One region of the Microbacterium hominis genome, then DNA from elsewhere that is predicted to be linked to it. Evidence: predicted binding sites of a transcription regulator. Region 1 holds the regulator's gene; each other region holds the start of a gene.
What was found. The regulator HrcA, encoded in region 1, represses chaperone genes, less so after heat shock. The targets are predictions, from matches to a motif close to TTNGCACTCGNNNNNNNCGAGTGCNAA.
Positions count from the first base shown of each region.

Region 2: HQM25_RS14075 (Hsp20/alpha crystallin family protein) is a predicted target of HrcA. The motif match lies at 994-1,020, and genes of this name have one in related genera.
Region 3: groL (chaperonin GroEL) is a predicted target of HrcA. The motif match lies at 1,181-1,207, and genes of this name have one in related genera.

Region 1 covers NZ_CP054038.1:1,890,817-1,893,078, forward strand. Annotated here, with positions in the region: gene hemW (radical SAM family heme chaperone HemW) at 1-450, shown strand, start outside; gene hrcA (heat-inducible transcriptional repressor HrcA) at 553-1,593, shown strand; gene dnaJ (molecular chaperone DnaJ) at 1,642-2,262, shown strand, end outside.
Region 2 covers NZ_CP054038.1:3,104,571-3,106,832, reverse strand. Annotated here, with positions in the region: gene HQM25_RS14080 (hypothetical protein) at 1-553, opposite strand, end outside; gene HQM25_RS14075 (Hsp20/alpha crystallin family protein) at 1,085-1,540, shown strand; gene HQM25_RS14070 (MarR family winged helix-turn-helix transcriptional regulator) at 1,604-2,044, opposite strand; gene HQM25_RS14065 (hypothetical protein) at 2,127-2,262, shown strand, end outside.
Region 3 covers NZ_CP054038.1:1,180,288-1,182,549, forward strand. Annotated here, with positions in the region: gene HQM25_RS05150 (DUF3263 domain-containing protein) at 1-88, shown strand, start outside; gene HQM25_RS05155 (LytR C-terminal domain-containing protein) at 161-742, shown strand; gene HQM25_RS05160 (cold-shock protein) at 875-1,075, shown strand; gene groL (chaperonin GroEL) at 1,245-2,262, shown strand, end outside.

The DNA of each region.
Region 1 (2,262 bases):
GCCGCCCTCGCGGCGCACGGCTACGAATGGTACGAGGTCTCGAACTGGGCGCGCTCCGCCGGGCAGCGCTCGCGCCACAACCTCGCGTACTGGCAGGGCGCCGATTGGTGGGGATTCGGTCCCGGCGCCCACAGCCACGTGGCGGGCACCCGATTCTGGAACGTCAAGCATCCTGCGGCCTATGCGCAGCGGCTCCGGGCGGGAGAATCGCCGGCGGCGGGCCGGGAGCGGCCGGATGCCGCCAGTCGGCGCCTGGAGGCCGTGCTGCTGCGTTCGCGCATCCGGGAGGGCCTCGCGATCTCGGACCTGGGCGACGACCGCCGTGCCGCCGTCGCCGGGCTCATCGCCGACGGGCTCGTGGACGGGCCGTCAGCGGTGGCGGGGAGGATCGTGCTGACGCTGCGAGGCCGACTGCTGGCGGATGCCGTCGTGCGGGCCCTGACGGACTGATGAGGGGCCGACACGCACCGCCTCCGGGCGCAGCGTCCCACGGCCGGCGGTAATATTGGCACTCGACCGACATGAGTGCCAGTATGCGAACGAGGAGGGACGATGGTCAGCGAACGAGGACTGCAGGTGCTGCGGGCGATCGTCCAGGACTACGTCGACACCCGTGAGCCGGTGGGCAGCAAGGCGATCGTCGAACGCCACGCCTTCGGCGTGTCGGCCGCCACGATCCGCAACGACATGGCGCTGCTCGAAGACGAGGAGCTCATCGCCGCTCCGCACACCTCGTCGGGCCGGGTTCCCACCGACAAGGGCTACCGGGTCTTCGTCGACCACCTCGCACAGCTGCGGCCGCTGACACCTGCGCAGCGGCAGGCCATCGCGGCGTTCCTGGAGGGGCCGGGGGACCTCGACGACGCGCTGGCGCGCACCGTCCGCGTCCTCTCCCAGCTGACCGGCCAGGTGGCGCTGGTCCAGTACCCTTCCTTCGCCCGCGCGAACGTCACCCACGTCGAGCTCGTGCCGCTGGGCGGCGGGCGGATGATCGTCATCGTCGTCACCGACACCGGCCGCGTCTCGCAGCGGGTCGTGTGGGTGCGCGCGGAGCTCGATGAGTCCGACACCGCGCGGATGCGCGCCGAGATCGGCACCGTTCTGGTCGGCCGATCGGTGCGCGAGGGCCTGCACCGCATCGCCGAGCACCAGGCGGCCTCGCCCGCCTCGCCGGGCGAGCTGCGCCTGGCCACCGAGGCCGTGCTGCGGGTGGTGGCCGAGGAGCTCGAGGACTTCCGGCAGGACCGGCTGGTCATGGCGGGCAGCGCCAACCTCGCCCGACGCGAGGCCGACTTCCGCGGCAGCATCTATCCGCTCCTCGAGGCGATCGAGGAGCAGGTGACCCTCCTGCGCCTCATGGGCGAGATGGTCGCCGACGAGCAGGGGCTCGCCGCCAGCATCGGACGCGAGAACGAGCAGTTCGGCCTGTCCGAGGCATCCATCGTCACCAGCGACTACGACGCGCCCGGGGCGCATGCGCGGGTCGGGGTCCTGGGGCCCACCCGCATGGACTATTCGAGCAACCTCGCAGCGGTGCGCGCCGTCGCCCGCTACCTCACGCGGCTGCTCGACGAAGACGACCAGGGTCGCTGAGGCGACTCGAGGACATGATCCGCGCGGGGCGCGGACAGGAAGGCGAAAGTGGCTGACCACTACGAGGTGCTGGGAGTCTCGCGCGACGCATCGCTCGACGAGATCAAGAAGGCCTATCGGCGACTGGCGCGCCAGCTCCACCCGGACGTCAATCCCGGCGAGGAGGCTGCGGAGCGCTTCAAGCTCGTCACCCACGCCTACGACGTTCTGAGCGACACCGAGCAGCGCGCCCGCTATGACATGGGCGGCGGCGACTCGCCGTTCGGCGGCGCGGGCGGATTCGGCGGATTCGGCGACATCTTCGAGACCTTCTTCGGGGCCGCCGGCGGCGGCGGTCGCGGCGCGCGGCCTCGTTCGCGGCGCGAGCGCGGGCAGGATGCGCTGGTGCGCGTGACGCTCGACCTCGGCGACGTCGTGTTCGGAGCCCATCGCGACATCGAGGTCGACACCGCCGTGCTGTGCGAGACGTGCGACGGCTCGTGCTGCCAGCCCGGAACCTCTCCGGTCACGTGCGACATCTGCCACGGAACCGGTCACGTGCAGCGCCAGGTGCGCAGCCTCCTCGGCAACGTGGTGACCTCCCAGCCGTGCAACGTGTGCCAGGGGTACGGCACGACGATCCCTTACCCGTGCGCGACCTGCCAGGGCCAGGGACGGGTCCGGGCGCGC
Region 2 (2,262 bases), 1.2 Mb from region 1:
TGGCGAGCCGGCTCTCCGGCTGGAGGCGGCCGTGCTCGTCGCGCGGGATCCGCACGATCGCGTCGCCGACGTGCACGAGTTCCCGCGTGGTCAGCTCGGTCGCGAGCATCGCCCACGTGCTCGCCGGTGACGACACGCGCAGACCCTCGACTTCGACGACGTGCACCAGCGAATCGGAGACTTTGACCCCGCGCACGCCCGGCCGCCGCGGAGGCCGGTGCGGTCGCACGACACCCACGACGAGATGCGACCCCGGATCGACGGGGAGACCGTGCAGCACGGCGGCGGTGCGACCCCCGAAGAACGCGCGATGACTCACGACCTTCGCCGCGGCGCCGGCGAGGCGCAGCGTCGTGGCACGCGCGACTTCGTCCGCGGTGGGTGTCGGCTCGTCGGCGGTCGTGACGATCGGGTCGGGCGCGATCCGCACGCCGCGAAACGGCCGATCCAGATCCGCGGCGCGCAGTCGCCCCGCACTCACCCCAGCGGCGGCCGCTTCGACGACGGTGAACGTCGTGCCGAGGGATGCGGGGAGCGGACGGGGGCGCGGCATCCACCTACCTTCGCGCCCCGGACGGCCCGGCGCGCCGCCCGGGGGCCGGTGTGGAGGAATCCGCCCGAGACCCCGCCTGGGGAGGGTCGGGGAGGCGCGCGCCACCCTGCCGGAAGCGCCCCACGTGCAGCGGGGTGTCCACTGTCGCAAGGGTCGTGGGTCGCGTTGTGCGGGGGCGGGGGTGTGGGTGCCGCAGGAGGCGCCCCATGGTCAAGTGGCCGTTGGTGCCCCGCCGGTTCGTGGGTCGCGTTGTGCGGGGGCGGGGGTGTGGATGCCGCAGGAGGCACCCCACGGTCGAGTGGCCGTCGGTGCCCGCCGGTTCGTGGGTCGCGTTCTGCGTCGTCGAGGCTCAGGATGCCGCAGAAGCCGCCCCACGAGCATGAGTGGCGACCGCGGCCAACGAGGCGGTGTTCGCCGTGCGCGAATCGGCCCGCAAAGCGTTAGCACTCACCCACTGAGAGTGCTAATCTCGATGCCAGTTGAGCCGCCTCGACTCAACTTTCACGACCACATGACATCAAGGAGATGACCATGGCAACGTATGACCCGTTCCGTGACCTCGACCGCCTCGCTGCGGGCATCTTCGACGTGCGCCGCGGCCCGCGCCGCATGCCGATGGACCTCTATCGCGACGGCGACCACTACGTGCTGACCGCCGACCTCCCCGGCATCGACCCGGGCTCGGTCGACATCGACGTGGACGGCCAGCTGCTCACGATCCGTGCCGAGCGCACGCTCCCCAGCGGAGAGGGCGTGAAGTGGATCACCCGCGAGCGCGAAGCCGCCACCTTCCTGCGTCAGCTCAACCTCGGCCAGGGCGTCGACACCGACCGCATCTCGGCTGCGTACGCCCACGGCGTGCTGAGCGTGACGATCCCGGTGAGCGAGAAGGCCAAGCCGCGCAAGATCTCCGTCTCCACCGAGCGTGAGGGTGAAGTGCTGCGCGCCCACGAGTCCACCGACGAGCCTCAGCCCGTCGAGCAGTAACCCCCAGACCAGAGAAGTGGATGCTTCGCCCGGCGCCGGGCGGAGCATCCACTTCTCTGCATGTCAGTCGCGGAGTCCTCGCCCGCGCAGCTTCGCGGTGAGGGCCTGGAGTTCCGCGAGTTCCGAGTCGGACAGCACGGACATGCGCTGCGCGATCGAACGCCCGTGGGAGAGCGCGAGCGCGTGGAACGCCGACGCGCCGATCGGGGTGGCGGTCACCAGTGCTCCGCGGCCGTCGTCGGGATCGCTGCACTTCGACAGCAGTCCGCGCGCGGCCATGCGGTCGACCAGCCGCGAGACGCTCGGCTGGCTGATGAGCATGTTGCGCGTGACATCGCGCAGTCGCGCCGTCATCTCGGGCGCGCGCGTGACGGTGAGGAGCACGTCGTACTCGGCCTGCGTGAGGTCGCTGCCGTCGAAGTCGGCGCTGATCTCGGCGAACACCTCGTACTGCGCGCGGAAGAGGCTCTCCCACGCATCCACGGCCAGGCGGCGGTCGGTCATGCGAACCAGAGTAGGGCTTCGCGGGCGTGTCGGTATGAACCGCCGCATGGCGCGCGGAACACGCGCATGTATGTTCACATTCGTGAGCACAGAACACGAGGCCGCCCGGCGCGCTGAAGCGTACGCCGCGCTAGCGGTCGATACGGCAGCGAAGCTGAAGCCCGGAACGTGGGAGGCGGTGCGCGCGCTCGCGGAGCTGTCGATCGCGCAGAGCCTCA
Region 3 (2,262 bases), 710 kb from region 1:
GGACACCGTCGAGGCGCAGCGGCACGATCCGATGCTGGTCAAGCGGCTGCGCCGCCTCCGCGACGAGGGAGACCGCTCGGCGGGGTAGGTCCGGCGCTCGGAGGGGCGGCCGGTCGGCGGGTTCGCAGAGCTCCCGGGCGGCTCCCGATAGCATCGGGGGGTGCCGCACCCGTCGTACCCGAAGGATCGTTTCGACGACCTCCCCTCCGACACCGGTCGCGTCGGCGCCCACCGCGCCGAGAACCCCCACATCCACCGCTGGGTGGTGCTCATGTGGGCGGTCGGGGCGACGATCGTGCTCATCGCGCTCGGCGTGTTCGCGACGCTGCTGGCCTCCGGCCGCGTGACGCTGTTCCCGACGAGCGCGCCCGTCGTGGAGGCGAGTCCGACCGCGACGGTCGTCCCGGTGCTCGACACCACCTACGAGGTGCTCGTCCTCAACGCGACGCCGCAGAGCGGTCTGGCCACCCAGACGAAGGACGCCGTCGTGAACGCCGGCTGGCCGGCCGACGATGTGCTGGCCAGCGAGGCCGGCACCGACGACTTCCCCGAGACGACGGTGTACTACGCGACCGAGGCCGATCAGGCCGCGGCAGCCGGCCTCGCCGAGGCGATCGGCGGCGCCCGCATCGAGCAGAGCAGCGTCTACCAGCCCGCCGACGACCCCGAGGCGCGGCAGCTGACGGTGGTGGTCGGTCTGGATCGCACCGACGCTCCGGCCGCGCAGACGCCCGAATCCTGAGGCATCGATCCGCGTGTGTTTCGCCGCGGTAAAAACTTCGATGCATGCGTGTCAACAGTTCGCCTGCGGGCCCGTACGGGGCAGAACGGGTGCATACGATGGCCGCAGTCCCACCAGCAACAGGAGAACAGCATGACCCAGGGCACCGTCAAGTGGTTCAACGCCGAGAAGGGCTACGGCTTCATCACGGTGACGGATGGACAGGACGTCTTCGTGCACTACTCGAACATCGACATGACCGGCTTCCGCGTCCTCGAAGAGGGCCAGACCGTCGAGTTCACCGTCGGCTCGGGTCAGAAGGGCCCGCAGGCGGAATCGGTCCGCATCGTCTAGATCCCCCACCCTTCCTGCGCGCGCGCCCGTCGACCGGGCGCGCGCGTTTTCGCTTCCCCCGGATGCACGTGGCTTGCACTCGATAGGGTCGAGTGCCAGAATGTGTTAGCACTCGCTATCGGTGAGTGCTAAAGACCGAAAGCCAACGTCCGGGAGGGACGACACACACATGGCAAAGATCATCGCTTTCGATGAGGAGGCCCGCCGTGGCCTCGAGCGCGGCCTGAACATCCTGGCCGACGCGGTCAAGGTGACCCTGGGCCCGCGCGGTCGCAACGTCGTGCTCGAGAAGAAGTGGGGCGCCCCCACCATCACGAACGACGGCGTGTCGATCGCCAAGGAGATCGAGCTCGACGACCCGTACGAGAAGATCGGCGCGGAGCTCGTCAAGGAGGTCGCCAAGAAGACCGACGACGTCGCCGGTGACGGCACGACCACGGCTACCGTCCTCGCCCAGGCACTCGTCCGCGAGGGCCTTCGCAACGTCGCCGCAGGCGCCGACCCCATCTCGCTCAAGCGCGGCATCGAGAAGGCTGTCGCAGCGATCACCGCTGAGCTGCTCGCGGGCGCCAAGGAGGTCGAGGGCAAGGACGAGATCGCCGCCACGGCATCGATCTCGGCCGCAGACCCGGAGATCGGCCAGCTGATCGCCGAGGCGATCGACAAGGTCGGCAAGGAGGGCGTGGTCACCGTCGAGGAGTCGCAGACTTTCGGCACCGAGCTCGAGCTCACCGAGGGCATGCGCTTCGACAAGGGCTACCTGAACCCCTACTTCGTCACCGACCCCGAGCGTCAGGAAGCGGTCTTCGAGGACCCCTACATCCTGATCGCCAACCAGAAGATCTCGAACATCAAGGACCTTCTGCCGATCGTCGACAAGGTGATCCAGGACGGCAAGGAGCTCCTGATCATCGCCGAGGACGTCGAGGGTGAGGCTCTCGCGACCCTCGTGCTCAACAAGATCCGCGGCATCTTCAAGTCGGCCGCCGTCAAGGCTCCCGGCTTCGGCGACCGTCGCAAGGCGCAGCTGCAGGACATCGCGATCCTCACCGGCGGCCAGGTCATCACCGAGGAGGTCGGTCTCAAGCTCGAGAACGCCACCCTCGACCTGCTCGGCCGTGCGCGCAAGGTCATCATCACCAAGGACGAGACGACCATCGTCGAGGGTGCCGGCGACCAGGCGCAGA